Regions from separate parts of the Streptomyces sp. NPDC041135 genome, predicted to be linked through region 2. Evidence: riboswitches for the same ligand, from Rfam matches in the RefSeq annotation. Region 2 holds a riboswitch; the other holds the start of a gene.
The links. A riboswitch is a leader RNA that binds a small molecule or an ion and turns the genes downstream of it on or off. The one in region 2 is predicted to bind cobalamin.
Positions count from the first base shown of each region.

Region 1: linked by a shared signal. The riboswitch ahead of ACZ6CZ_RS24975 (ribonucleoside-diphosphate reductase subunit alpha) and the one ahead of nicT (Nickel transporter NicT) in region 2 are both predicted to bind cobalamin.

Region 1 covers NZ_JBVIYZ010000011.1:193,580-201,002, forward strand. Annotated here, with positions in the region: gene ACZ6CZ_RS24955 (extracellular solute-binding protein) at 1-1,054, opposite strand, end outside; gene ACZ6CZ_RS24960 (GntR family transcriptional regulator) at 1,496-2,260, shown strand; gene ACZ6CZ_RS24965 (DUF3311 domain-containing protein) at 2,449-2,712, shown strand; gene mctP (monocarboxylate uptake permease MctP) at 2,709-4,337, shown strand; cobalamin riboswitch at 4,516-4,639, shown strand; gene ACZ6CZ_RS24975 (ribonucleoside-diphosphate reductase subunit alpha) at 4,762-7,137, shown strand; gene ACZ6CZ_RS24980 (ribonucleotide-diphosphate reductase subunit beta) at 7,194-7,423, shown strand, end outside.
Region 2 covers NZ_JBVIYZ010000014.1:107,788-115,210, reverse strand. Annotated here, with positions in the region: gene ACZ6CZ_RS27425 (nucleoside hydrolase) at 114-1,079, shown strand; gene nicT (Nickel transporter NicT) at 1,131-2,213, opposite strand; cobalamin riboswitch at 2,242-2,446, opposite strand; gene ACZ6CZ_RS27415 (ArsR/SmtB family transcription factor) at 2,528-2,887, shown strand; gene ACZ6CZ_RS27410 (LAETG motif-containing sortase-dependent surface protein) at 2,998-3,939, opposite strand; gene ACZ6CZ_RS27405 (glycoside hydrolase family 13 protein) at 4,289-5,935, shown strand; gene ACZ6CZ_RS27400 (DUF4142 domain-containing protein) at 5,969-6,742, opposite strand; gene ACZ6CZ_RS27395 (hypothetical protein) at 6,928-7,392, opposite strand.

The DNA of each region.
Region 1 (7,423 bases), on a different contig from region 2:
GCAGGTTGCCCTTGGCGATCAGGCCCTTCTGGCCGGTGCTGCCGGTGAAGGCGTTGATCCACTCGGCGGCGACGCCCTGGGCCCTGGACTTCACCGGGACGGCGAGGTCGGAGCCGCCCAGGAAGACCGGCATGTTCTTGCCCGACGGACCGGGCATCACGAAGTTCTCGAGGTTGTCCTTGAGCTTGCCGGTCTTGTCGTTCTTCGGGTCGGCGGCGGTCGCGCCCTCCCAGGCCGCGCCGAAGATCATGGCGGACTTGCCCTGGCCGTAGACGATGTAACGGTCGGACTCGTCCTTGGTCTTGTCGCCGTGCATGTAGGAGTCGACGACCTTCTTGAACGCCTTCAGGCCCTTGACCGACTCGGGCGAGGAGAGGCTGGCCTTCCACTGGCCGCCCTCCTCCTTGGCGATGGCGCCGCCGGCGTCGTAGACGAAGGACATGGCCGCGTACCAGTCACGGGTGGGCTGGTACCAGGCGCTGAACTTGCTGCCTTCCTTCTTCTGGATCTTGTCCAGGGCGGCGGTCAGCTCGGCGTAGGTCTTCGGGGGCGTCTTGACGCCGACCGAAGCCGCCACGTCCTTGCGCCAGTTGGCGACGCGGGTACCGGCGTAGTACGGCACGCCGTAGGTCTTGCCCTCGTAGGTCACCGAGGCCTTGAGGCCGTCCAGCCACTGCGCCGAGTTGTCGAACTGCCCCGCCTCGACCGGCGCGAAGGCGCCCTTGACCATGTAGGGCAGCATCTCGGTGTTGCCCATCTCGACCACGTCGGGGGTCTTGTCCGTGGCGAGGACGGCGTCGAGCTTGGCGTTCTTGTCGGGCCAGCCGTAGTACTCGTGCTTGATCTTGATGCCGGGGTGCTTCTTCTGCACGGCGGCGTCGGCGGCCTTCACCAGGTTGGGCCAGTTGTTCTGGGCGTCCACGGTGAGCCAGACGGTCAGCTCCTTGGCGTCCGCCCCCGATGAGTTGCCGTCGTCCTTGTTGTCGCTGCCACACGCCGCGATGGAGACGACCATGCCCGCGATACCGATCGCGGCTATCAGCTTGCGCTTCACGCCACCCTCCTCAGGGATGCCACAAACCCCCCTGCCTCCCCGCGGTGTCACGTCGACGCGTCGTACCGCCCTTGGGGCCGGGACCTGGACCAATGGTGTAGACCAGTAGGGGGAGCTTGGCCCAGACCAATAGGCCTGTCAAGGGTGTTCAACCGGCCTCCAGGCAGCCGTGATGCGACCGAGATATGCAGGGACCTTTCATTGCGCAAGCGACAGATCGGACGGACCAGTTCCGCACCCCGGCCGGTAGACCACTGCCGCGCCGACCCCCGATGGACTAGACCAACGGGGACGGCGGCGGTATACAGAGGAGATCACGGAGCGCGGGCGGACCCGGGGTCGTCCCTGGTGCACCCCTGCCAGGAGAAGCCGTGCCACGATGTGAGCCGTGGCCGATGGGAAGTCGGTCGCTTTCGGCACCCGGAGCCGGGAAGGCAGAGCATGAGCACCGACGTCAGCAGTGCGGAGAACGAGGCCGGCGCGACCGTCCGTACCGCCCGCGTCCCCAAGTACTACCGCCTGAAGAAGCATCTGCTCGACATGACGGAGACCCAGGCGCCGGGCACGCCGGTGCCGCCCGAGCGGACGCTGGCGGCGGAGTTCGACACCTCCCGGACCACCGTCCGCCAGGCGCTGCAGGAACTGGTCGTCGAGGGCCGGCTGGAGCGCATCCAGGGCAAGGGCACCTTCGTCGCCAAGCCCAAGGTGTCCCAGGCGCTGCAACTGACCTCCTACACCGAGGACATGCGCGCCCAGGGCCTGGAGCCGACCTCCCAGCTGCTGGACATCGGGTACATCACCGCCGACGACCGGCTCGCCGGCCTGCTCGACATCACGGCCGGCGGACGCGTGCTGCGCATCGAGCGGCTGCGCATGGCCAACGCCGAGCCCATGGCGATCGAGACCACCCACCTGTCGGCCAAGCGCTTCCCGGCCCTGCGGCGGTCGCTGGTGAAGTACACCTCCCTCTACACCGCCCTCGCCGAGGTCTACGACGTCCATCTCGCCGAGGCCGAGGAGACCATCGAGACCTCGCTGGCCACCCCGCGCGAGGCCGGCCTGCTCGGCACCGACGTCGGCCTGCCGATGCTGATGCTCTCCCGGCACTCCGTGGACCAGCAGGGCCGGCCCGTGGAGTGGGTGCGCTCGGTGTACCGGGGCGACCGGTACAAGTTCGTGGCGCGCCTCAAGCGCCCCCAGGACTAGGACCTCTCGTTCGGACCACGTCCGCGCATACCGTCCGCGCGTACCGTCCGGGGCTGAATTACGGGACCGATATACGGACGAGGGCTTCCGCTGTCTCGACACCGTCACCTAGATTGCCTGCGCATTACAACAGGTGATCAACACCTGCGCACCGCACAGGTGGTCGTCGAGGGGACGGAGCGTGTGTCATGTCAGATGCGCCTGAAGTGAGACAACCGGTGGTCACACCGGTCCGCGTGGTCATCGCCCTCTGTCTCGCCGCGCCGTTCGCGGCGATGCTGTGGGTGGGCTCCTACGCGAAGACCGACCCGGCGTTCATCGGCATCCCGTTCTTCTACTGGTACCAGATGCTGTGGGTGCTCGTCTCCACCGCGCTGACCGTCACCGCGCACCAGCTGTGGCGCCGTGACCAGCGCTCCCGCGACGCGGTCCGGGGAGGTGCGTCGCGGTGAAGGACGGCGTGAACGGCGTCGCGCTCGGCGTCTTCATCTTCTTCTTCCTGGCCGTCACGGTCCTGGGCTTCCTGGCCGCGCGCTGGCGCCGGGCCGACGACGAGCACTCGCTCGACGAATGGGGCCTGGGCGGACGGTCCTTCGGCACCTGGATCACCTGGTTCCTGCTCGGCGGCGACCTGTACACGGCGTACACCTTCGTCGCCGTTCCCGCGGCGATCTACGCGGCGGGCGCCTCCGGCTTCTTCGCGGTGCCGTACACGATCCTGGTCTACCCGCTGATCTTCACCTTCCTGCCGCGGCTGTGGTCGGTGTCGCACAAGCACGGGTACGTGACGACCTCGGACTTCGTCCGCGGCCGCTTCGGCTCCAAGGGCCTGTCGCTCGCGGTGGCGGTCACCGGCATCCTCGCGACCATGCCGTACATCGCGCTCCAGCTCGTCGGCATCCAGGCCGTGCTGGACGTGATGGGCGTCGGCGGCAGCGCGAGCAGCAACTGGTTCGTCAAGGACCTGCCCCTGCTGATCGCCTTCGGCGTGCTGGCCGCCTACACCTACTCCTCGGGCCTGCGCGCCCCCGCGCTGATCGCGTTCGTGAAGGACGCGCTGATCTACATCGTCATCGCGGTGGCGATCATCTACATCCCGATCAAGCTCGGCGGCTTCGACGACGTCTTCGCCAAGGCGGGCCACGCCTTCGCGCAGGTCAACCCGGCGACCGGGAAGCCGCGCGGCGCCCTGGTCCCGGCCGAGGCAGGGCAGTGGACGTATGCCACGCTGGCGCTGGGCTCGGCGCTCGCGCTGTTCATGTACCCGCACTCGATCACCGCGACGCTGTCCTCGCGCAGCCGTGAGGTGATCCGCCGCAACACCACGATCCTGCCGCTGTACTCCCTGATGCTCGGCCTGCTGGCGCTGCTGGGCTTCATGGCGATCGCGGCCGGGGTGAAGGTCACCAACGGCCAGCTGGCGATCCCGCAGCTGTTCGAGGACATGTTCCCGGACTGGTTCGCGGGCGTGGCCTTCGCGGCGATCGGCATCGGCGCGCTGGTGCCGGCGGCGATCATGTCGATCGCGGCCGCGAACCTCTTCACCCGCAACATCTACAAGGACTTCATCAAGCCGGACGCCACGGCGAAGGAGGAGACCCGGGTCTCCAAGATCGTGTCGCTGCTGGTGAAGGTCGGCGCGCTGGTCTTCGTGCTGACCATGGACAAGACCGTCGCCATCAACTTCCAGCTGCTCGGCGGCATCTGGATCCTGCAGACCTTCCCCGCCCTGGTCGGCGGCCTGTTCACCCGGTGGTTCCACCGCTGGGCGCTGCTCGCGGGCTGGGCGGTGGGCATGATCTACGGCACGGTCGCCGCGTACGGTGTCGCCTCGCCGACCCAGAAGCACTTCGGCGGCTCGGCGAAGGAGATCCCCGGCATCGGGGAGATCGGCTACATCGGCCTGACCGCGTTCGTGCTCAACGTGGCCGTCACCGTCGTGCTGACCTTCGCCCTGCGGGCGTTCAAGGCCCCCGAGGGCCTCGACCAGACCAGTCCCGCCGACTACACCGCGGACGCGGGCGACCCGGGCGTCCAGGTGGAGCTGCCGCCGGCGACCGCGGACAGCGCCCACTGAGCGGGCCCGGACGGGCCGGCCGCCCGCTTACGCGGCGGCCGCGGACCGGCCGCCGCTGAACGGTTCCCGACGGGCCGCCGTGCGCACCGCGCAACGGCGGCCCGTTTGTCATGACATGACGCTCCGGCACCGCGCGACACAACATATGGGGGTGCTCGCCGAACCCGGCACCAGATGTATGCTCATGCTCGCTGTCGCCGCAGGGGAATCCGGTGCGAATCCGGAACTGTCCCGCAACGGTGTACACGCGTGCGTCCGCACGCCTGGTCAGTCCGAGGACCTGCCGGCAGCGCGCCCGGCCGTCCGGTCCGGGTGCCGAGACGTCCGGGCCTCGTGGAGTGGGCAGGTGGACGCGGCGCCGCCTGCGCCCGTGTGCCATCCCCTGCCCCGCGAGGCCCCGTGCCGAGCGAGGGAGAGCCCCCACGTGACCATCGCGCCAGCAGATCCGGCCTCAGTCAGCGTGCCGGAGACCGACGGTCCCGGTGCCGCGCTGCTGCGGACCCTGACCGAGCTGACCGCCGACCTGCCCGACGCCGACCCCGGCCGGGTCGCCGCCGCCGCGCTGCGGGGGCGGTCAGCGGCGGCCGACGAGGCGGAACTGCGCGAGCTGGCCACGGAGGCCGCCGCCGGCCTCATCTCCGAGGACCCCGCCTACTCGCGGCTGGCCGCCCGCCTGCTGACCCTCACCGTCCGCGCCGAGGCCGCCTCCCAGGGCGTGACGTCCTTCACCGCGTCGGTCGCCACCGGCCACCGCGAGGGGCTCATCGCCGACCGCACCGCGGCCTTCGTCCGCCTGCACGCGGCCCGCCTCGACGCGCTCGTCGACACCGGCGCCGACGACCGCTTCGGCTACTTCGGCCTGCGCACCCTGCACAGCCGCTACCTGCTGCGGCACCCGATCACCCGCAAGGTGATCGAGACGCCCCAGCACTTCCTGCTGCGCGTCGCCGCCGGACTTGCCGAGGACGACACCGTGCGGGCGCTCGACGAAGTGGCCGCGCTCTACCGGCTGATGAGCCGGCTGGACTACCTGCCGTCCTCCCCCACCCTGTTCAACTCCGGCACCCGGCACCCCCAGATGTCGTCCTGCTACCTCCTCGACTCCCCGCTGGACGAGCTGGACTCCATCTACGACCGCTACCACCAGGTCGCCCGGCTCTCCAAGCACGCCGGCGGCATCGGCCTGTCCTACTCCCGCATCCGTTCACGCGGTTCGCTGATCCGGGGCACCAACGGGCACTCCAACGGCATCGTGCCGTTCCTGAAGACCCTGGACGCCTCGGTGGCCGCCGTGAACCAGGGCGGCCGGCGCAAGGGCGCGGCCGCGGTCTACCTGGAGACCTGGCACTCCGACATCGAGGAGTTCCTGGAGCTGCGCGACAACACCGGCGAGGACGCCCGCCGCACGCACAACCTCAACCTCGCGCACTGGGTCCCGGACGAGTTCATGCGCCGGGTCGACGCCGACGGCACCTGGTCGCTGTTCTCCCCGGCGGACGTGCCGCAGCTGGTGGACCTGTGGGGCGAGGAGTTCGACGCCGCCTACCGCGCCGCGGAGGCCGCGGGCCTGGCGCGCAGAACGCTGCCCGCGCGTGAGCTGTACGGCCGCATGATGCGCACCCTCGCGCAGACCGGCAACGGCTGGATGACCTTCAAGGACGCCGCCAACCGCACCGCCAACCAGACGGCCGAGCCCGGGCACGTCGTCCACTCCTCCAACCTCTGCACGGAGATCCTGGAGGTCACGGACGACGGGGAGACCGCGGTCTGCAACCTGGGTTCGGTCAACCTCGGCGCCTTCGTGGACGCGGCGGCCGGTGACATCGACTGGGAGCGGCTGGACGCCACCGTGCGCACCGCCGTCACCTTCCTCGACCGCGTCGTCGACATCAACTTCTACCCGACCGAGCAGGCGGGCCGCTCCAACGCCCGCTGGCGGCCGGTGGGCCTGGGCGCCATGGGCCTTCAGGACGTCTTCTTCAAGCTGCGCCTGCCCTTCGACTCGGCCGGGGCGCGCGCCCTGTCGACGCGGATCGCCGAGCGGATCATGCTCGCCGCCTACGAGGCGTCCGCCGACCTCGCCGAGCGCAACGGCCCGCTGCCGGCCTGGCAGAAGACCCGTACGGCGCGGGGCGTGCTGCACCCCGACCACTACGGGACCGAGCCGGCCTGGCCGGAGCGCTGGGCGGCGCTGCGCGAGCGGATCGCGTCGGTCGGCCTGCGCAACTCGCTGCTGCTGGCCATCGCGCCGACGGCCACCATCGCCTCCATCGCGGGCGTGTACGAGTGCATCGAGCCCCAGGTGTCGAACCTCTTCAAGCGCGAGACCCTCTCCGGCGAGTTCCTCCAGGTCAACACCTACCTGGTGGAGGACCTGAAGCGGCTCGGCGTCTGGGACGCGCGCACCCGGGAGGCGCTGCGGGACTCCGCCGGCTCGGTGCAGGGCTTCACCTGGATCCCGGCGGACGTCAGGGAGCTGTACCGCACGGCGTGGGAGATCCCGCAGCGCGGGCTCATCGACATGGCCGCCGCCCGCACCCCGTACCTGGACCAGGCGCAGTCCCTGAACCTGTTCCTGGAGACGCCGACCATCGGCAAGCTCTCCTCGATGTACGCCTACGCCTGGAAGTCGGGCCTGAAGACGACGTACTACCTGCGCTCGCGGCCGGCCACCCGCATCGCGCGCGCCGCCCGCGCCCAGGCCCGGCCCGAGGCCACCGTCCCCGCCCAGCAGGCCGCCGACCCCGACGCCGTCGCCTGCTCCCTGGAGAACCCCGAGTCCTGCGAGGCCTGCCAGTGACGACCGACCGTGACAGCCGACTGCTCGACCCGGGCTTCGAGCTCACCCTGCGCCCCATGCGCTACCCGGACTTCTACGAGCGCTACCGGGACGCGATCAAGAACACCTGGACCGTGGAGGAGGTCGACCTCCACTCGGACGTGACCGACCTCGCGAAGCTCACGCCGGCCGAGCAGCACCTGATCGGCCGTCTGGTCGCGTTCTTCGCGACGGGCGACTCGATCGTGGCCAACAACCTGGTGCTGACGCTCTACAAGCACATCAACTCCCCCGAGGCGCGGCTGTA
Region 2 (7,423 bases):
GCCCGCCCCGGCCACCAGCGCTCCGGGCCGTCCGGGTGAGCCCGCGGGAGGCACGAGTCGGGCGGGACCTCGCGGACACGACCTAATGTCGATCGTGACGGAAGGAGCCCGCCGTGACCGGTCAGCCCATCCCCGTGATCATCGACTGCGACACCGGTGTCGACGACGCCCTGGCCCTGCTGTTCGCCGTGCGCCACCCGGGCCTGGACCTGCGCGCGGTGACCTGCGTGGCCGGGAACACCGACGTGGACGGCGTGGTCCGCAACACCCTGACCGTGCTGGAGCGGGCGGGCGCGCCGGACGTCCCGGTGGCCCGGGGCGCCGGGCGGCCGCTGCTCGAACCGCCCCGCTCCGCCCGGCACGTGCACGGCTCCGACGGCATGGGCGACCTGGGCCTGCCCGCGCCGCTGAGGGCGCCCGTGGCCGAGGACGCGGTGAGCCTGCTGCGCCGCGAGATCCTCGCCTCGCCCCGCCCGGTCACCCTGATCCCGACCGCGCCGCTGACCAACATCGCGCTGCTGCTGCGCACCCACCCCGAGGTGACCCGCAACATCGAGCGGATCGTGTTCATGGGCGGTGCGGTCGCCGGCGGGAACGCCACCCCGGTGGCCGAGTTCAACGTCTGGCACGACCCCGAGGCGGCGGCGATCCTGCTCACCGCCGGGGTGCCGATCACGATGTACGGCCTCGACGTCTTCATGCGGGTCGTCGTCCCCGGCCCCGACGTCCACCGGCTGCGGGCCGGCGACGACCCCGGCACCCGGCTGGCCGGCGACCTGCTCGCGCACCGGCCGACCACCCAGGGCGGCCCGGCCGAGGCCGAGGAGGCGGGCGGTCTCGGCGACGCGGGCGCGGTCTGCGCGGTGGCCGACCCCGCGGGGCTGGTCACCCGGCCGCTGCCCGTCGAGGTCTGCCTGGCGCCGGGACCGGCCCGGGGCCAGACGATCGTCGACCTCCGGCCCCGCCCCGGCGAGTCCGAGATCCACGGCGGGGCCCGCGCCCGGCCGCTGGTGGACGTGGCGCTGGAGGTCGACGCGGACCGTTACGTCCGGCTCTACCTGGAGACGGTCACGCGCTGAGCCGCAGGCGGGCTGCGGACGGCCCGTCCGGCCTGATCCGCACGAGCGACCCTAGTCGGCCTCCGCCGCCCGTACCGTCCAGCGCTGTTCGACCTTGGCCACCTTCCAGTAGCCGATGGCCGCCGCCCACACCACCACGAACAGGGCCACGATGACGTATCCCACGCTGTCCAGGTTCAGGCCGGCTATCCAGCCGGTGACGGCGTCGCTCAGGTCGAGCTTGTCGTGCAGGACGCCGACCAGCTCGATGGTGCCGATGAAGAGGGCGACGGCGATGGACAGCCCGGTGATGGTGAGGTTGTAGAAGACCTTGCGGACGGGGTTGGAGAACGCCCACTGGTAGGCGAAGTTCATGAAGGTGCCGTCCAGGGTGTCGAACAGGCTCATCCCGGCGGCGAACAGCAGCGGCAGGCACAGGATCGCGTACCAGGGCAGCCCGGCCGCGGCGCCGGAGCCCGCCATCACCATCAGGGTCACCTCGGTCGCGGTGTCGAAGCCCAGCCCGAAGAGGAAGCCCAGCGGGTACATCTGGCCCGGCCGGGAGACGGACTTGGTCAGCCGGCCCAGGACGCGGTTCATGAACCCCCGCGAGTCCAGGTGCTGTTCGAGTTCCCGTTCGTCGTACGTCCCCGCCCGCATGGACCGGAAGACCCTCAGGATGCCGGCCAGCGCCACGACGTTGAGGACGGCGATGAGGTAGAGGAAGGTGCCGGAGACGGTCGTGCCCAGGAAGCCGAGCACCTGGTGGGTGGTGGAGTCCTCGCTGGTGATCCGGCCGGCGAGCTGTGTGCCGCCCGCGATCAGCGAGGCGAGGAGCACGACCACGCTGGAGTGGCCGAGCGCGAACCAGAAGCCGACCGAGACCGGCCGCTTGCCGTCGGCCATCAGCTTGCGGGTGGTGTTGTCGATCGCGGCGATGTGGTCGGCGTCGAAGGCGTGCCGCATGCCGAGCGTGTAGGCGGTGACACCGAGCCCGATGCCGAACGTCTCGCTGCCGACCCGGTAGTGGCCGGGGGCGACGAGCAGGAACAGGATGCCGAAGGCGGCGACGTGCAGGGCGGCGATGGCGGCCAGCAGGCCCGCCGTGCGGACGGTGTCCTCACGGCGCCAGCGGAAAACGGCAGGGTCGGTCATACGGTCACGCTCCAGCACCTCGTGGATCACTTCGTGAGCTGCCGTGGCCGGTCTCCTGGCTTGGGGGTCGTACGCCCGCCGTCCCTGCCTTCCCAGCCGGACGACCGGCCAGTGGCCCGGCGGCTGCCGGACGGGACGGGGACTTCCCCCTTCACAGTGGCGAGGGCCGCGTCGGCATGGGTCCTTGACGGACCGTCACCGACTTCCCGAGCACCACGGCCCGTCCACCGTAGGGGGGAGGGCCGTTCCCTGCATAGCTGCACATGTGCGCAGGTATGGAAGATCACAATCGGGAGGCCTGCGAGGATGAGGACATGCATCTCGTGCCTGCCGACCGCGCGGACCGTCGTTCCATCGACGGCCACCGGGTGTGCGACGCCATCGCCGCGATCGGCGAGCCGGGTCATCTGCGCGCCTGGTCCGACCGGTTCTCCCTGCTCGCCGACCCCAAGCGGCTGGCGCTGCTGCTCGCCCTGCACCGCACGGGTCCGCTGGCGGTGTCCGACCTGGCGATCGCCACCGGAATGAACGACCCCGCCGTCTCGCAGGCCTTGCGGCTGCTGCGGGCGGCGGGGGTCGTGGAGGGCGAGAAGGAGGGGCGGGTGGTGCGGTACCGGGTGATCGACCGGGACGTGCGGGCGCTGCTCGCACACTGCGCGGCGGACACCGCCTGACCCACCGGTCCACCTGTGTGACTTACCGGTCCACCTATGTGACCCCCCGGTCCACCGAGGTGACTCACCGGTCCGCCGGTGTCACCGCCTCACCGTCCGCCCGTCCGTCGTCAGCGCTGGGCCGTACGGCGGCGCCGGGTGGTCATGACGATCGCGGCGCCGCCCACCAGCAGGACCGCCGCGCCGCCGGCGATGACGCCGGTGTCGCCGCCGCCGCCGGTCTCGGCGAGGTCACCGTCGTCGCCGCCGGTGGCCGGGGCCGCGCCGGACTCCGAGGTGGCCGGGGCCGCGGTCGGGGTCGCTGAGGCGGCGCCGGACTCGGTGGTGGTGGGTGCCGGGGTGGTGCTCTGCGTCGCCGGGGCGGACGGGGTGGCGGAGCCGGACGCGGAGTCGCTCGGCGCCGGCGCCGGCGTCGGGGACTGCGACTCGGCGGCCGTGCAGTCCTTGGTGCCGCCGTTCCAGGCCGCGATCAGCTTGTCCTTGATGACCGCGTGGTCCGGGCCGGCCGGCAGGTCGCCGTGCTCGAAACCGTCACCGGCGTCCGTCTTGCCGTCGAACCTCACCGCGCCGCGGTAGAGGTCGATCTGCGCGAAGCAGCCCGCGTCCGGCACCGCGATGTCGAGGGTGTCGGTCGCGCCCGGCTTGACCGTCACGGTGTCGAAGTCCACGAACACCTGCTCGCCGGAGGTGGCGAAGGAGGAGCCGTGGGCGAGGTAGGAGGCGAGGGAGGCGGTGCAGGTGGCCGCGTCACCGGCGGCGCGCACGGTGATGTGCACCTTGCCGTCCGCGGAGGGCCGCAGGCTCTGGTCGTCGACCTTCACCGAGTCGAAGAAGCTGGTGCCGTCCAGGGAGAACTGGCAGCGGTCGGTGCCCGTCTCCGTGCCCGCACCCGTGCCCGGCTTGTAGGTGCCGCCGGCCTTCCAGCCCTCACCGCCGGGCGTGCCGTGGGCCCAGGCGCCGGAGGCGCCGGCGACGGAGGCGGCGCAGAGGGCGAGGGAGGCGGCGCCGGCCCCCAGCAGGCGGCGCGCGGTGACAGGTCTGGCTATGGACATGGGCATCCCATCTAGAAACAGAAGCTCAGCAGCTCACGCGGAGCGCGGCGGAGCGCGGCAGAGCGCGGGAGAGCCGAGGAAGGCTAGGAAGGCTCAGAAGACATGGCGGAGCGCTGGGCTCATTGGTCACATCGGCCACATCAGCCACAGGCTCCGGTCATGGTCATGCGCCCCGGCGATACCTGTCAACCTGCGGAAACGCAAGGAGACTTCGAAGAGTCGTCACCATGTCAGCACACAGGGAACGTTCCGCTCCGCATCGGTCCGCACCAGTCGGCACCACTCGAAGGTTCCCTTTCCGGGCAATGTGGACAGAGTCACTACTGTCGCTCTCTCGAAGGGAACCCGCGTGGCAGACCTCTCGTCCAGGAACCCCGACTGGTGGCGCCAGGCCGTCATCTACCAGATCTACCCCCGCAGCTTCGCCGACGCCGACGGCGACGGACTCGGCGACCTCAAGGGCATCACCCGCCGCCTCGGCCACCTCGCCGCCCTCGGGGTCGACGCCCTGTGGCTGAGCCCGTTCTACCCCTCCGAACTCGCCGACGGCGGCTACGACGTCGCCGACCACCGTGACGTCGACGCCCGCCTCGGCACGCTGGACGACTTCGACGCCATGGCCGCCGAGGCGCACCGGCTGGGTCTGAAGGTCATCGTCGACATCGTCCCCAACCACACCTCCCACCTGCACCCCTGGTTTCAGGAGGCGCTGCGCGCGGCCCCCGGCTCACCGGCCCGTGAGCGCTACGTCTTCCGCGCCGGCCGCGGCTCGCGCGGCGAACTGCCGCCCACCGACTGGCAGTCCGTCTTCGGCGGCAGCGCCTGGCAGCGGGTCCCGGACGGCCAGTGGTACCTGCACCTCTTCGCCGCCGAGCAGCCCGACCTCAACTGGGACAACGAGGAGGTCCGCGCCGACTTCCGCACCACCCTGCGCTTCTGGTCCGACCGGGGCGTGGACGGCTTCCGCATCGACGTCGCCCACGGCCTGGCCAAGGACCTCACCGAACCGCTGCGGGACGTCGGCGGCCTCGGCGCGACCGGCGAGGAGGCGCTGCTGCGGGTGGCGCCCGGCAGCCACCCCTACTGGGACCGCGACGAGGTCCACGAGATCTACCGCGACTGGCGCAAGATCCTCGACGCCTACTCACCGCCGCGCACCGCCGTCGCCGAGGCCTGGGTGCCGGGAGCCCGCCGGGCCCTGTACGCCCGCCCGGACGAACTGGACCAGGCCTTCAACTTCGAGTACCTCCAGACCGGCTGGGACGCGGACGAGCTGCGCCAGGTCATCACCGACTCCCTCGCCACCGCCCACGCGGCCGGCGCCTCCGCCACCTGGGTGCTGTCCAACCACGACGTCGTACGGCACGCCTCCCGGCTGATGCTGCCGCCCGGCACCGACGACAACGCCTGGCTGCTGTCCGGCGGCCGGGCCCCGGCCGTCGACGCGGAGGCGGGCCTGCGCCGGGCGCGCGCGGCGACCCTGCTGATGCTGGCGCTGCCCGGCTCGGCGTACGTCTACCAGGGCGAGGAACTCGGCCTGCCGGAGGTCGCCGACCTGCCCACCCAGGTGCTCCAGGACCCGATCTGGGAACAGACCGGGCACGTGCGCAAGGGCCGCGACGGCTGCCGGGTGCCCCTGCCGTGGACGACGACCGGCCCGTCCTACGGCTTCGGGGAGCGGGGTTCCTGGCTGCCGCAGCCGCCGTCCTTCGCGGCGTACGCCGTCGATGCCCAGGACGGCACCGAGGGCTCCACCCTGGAGCTGTACCGGGCGGCCCTGCGGCTGCGCCGCAAGCTGCTCGAGGGCGAGTCGCTGACCTGGGCGGCCGGTGCCCCCGACGGGGTGCTGCACTTCAGCCGTTCGGACGGCTGGCGGTGCGTCACCAACCTCTCCGGCGCGCCGGTCGAGCTGCCGCCGGGCGAGGTGCTGCTGAGCAGCGCCCCGCTGCCCGAGGGCGGAGCGCTGCCGCCGGACACGACCGTCTGGCTGTCCTGACCACCGCTTGGGCCCCCGGCCGGCCGGTCGGCCTCAGCCCACGGTTGGGCTGGGGCTGGGGCCGGGCGCGGGCGTGGTGCTCCTGGTGCCGCCGCCGGTGCCCGCACCGCCTCCGAGGAGACCGCTGAGGTCCAGCGGGGTGGAGGTTTCGGTCGGCGGCGGGGTGAGCACCACCTCGGGCTGGCCGGCCGGCGGGGGCGGCGGGGTCAGGTCGGAGGACGGCAGCTTCGGCGGGGTGGTCTGCTGGAAGATGGTCTGGTCGAAGTCGACCAGACCGGTCTTCTCCATCACCGTCATGTGGTCCAGCACCGTGTCGTTGGCCTGGTCGGCGAGCGCCCGCACCAGGGAGTTCTTGGTGGTGGAGCGGATCTTCGCGATCGAGTTGAAGATGGAGCCGTGCGTCATCCGCAGGATGTTGGCGAAGTCGGTGTCGAACTGCTTGCCGCTCTCCGCCTTCAGGGTGGTGACGAAGGACTCCTGCTGGGGACTGGCCACATTGGGCAGGGTGATGTTCAGCATCGGGGCGATCTTGCGGCAGGAGGCGTCCAGCGCGGCGTGCCCGTCGATCAGGTGCTTGCTGGCGGTGATCACCCCGGGCGTGCTGCCCTTGCTCAGTCCGATCTGGCCGAGCGGGTACTCCCACAGGCCGGCCGCGCGCACCCTGACCACGAAGTCCCGGTCGCCCTCGGTCAGGGGGCCCCACTGGGTCTGGGCGACGATGCGCGTCGGTGAGCTGGAGACGGTGTCCAGACCGAGCATCCCCGGATACGCGAGCGCCGCGAGTGTCAGGGCCATCGCACCGCCCACGAAGAGAGTTCCCGTCGCGTTCCGCGAAAAGCGCACCGTGCCTCCTGCCCGGTCATGAACCCGCCCGCGGGCGGCTCGACACACAGGAGTACGGACGGAAGGGCGAGTTGTCTCTGCCGCGCCGGTAAAAAAATCTCCCGGCGGGTGCTGCCGGCCCGCCGGGGGGGGGCTTCGCGCGCCAAGCGCTAGTAGCGCAGGGCCGTTCCCACCTCGGCCCGCACCTGGCCGGACAGCTTGCGCCTGCTGCGCGCCGTGGCGTGGCCGGACGAGCCGGCCTTCACGTCGCCGACCGTGACGACCACGACGTCGAGCGGATTGCCGCCGCTGTCCTTGAAGGTGACCTGGACGGCGAAGGACTTGGTGGAGCCGGCCGTGTTGCGGGCGGTGACCGCGGCCGTGGCCCGTCCCTCGGAGTCCGTGGCCACCGAGCCCAGCGTGACGTCCTTCTTCGCGTCGACGCCGCCCTTCACCTCCGCCAGCCGCCGCCCCGCCTCCGCGGTCGCCGACGCGTACGCCTCCGGGGCCCGGGAGGCGTACGACGCGGCCTTGCTCACCGTCGAGGAGGGGCTGCTGTCGTCGGAGCAGCCGCTCAGCGCCAGCGCCAGGGCGGCGAGCAGCGCCAGCGCCGCTCCGGTACGGGTCCTCACCATGTCGTCCTCCGTCCGCGTGCCGCCGCTCGGC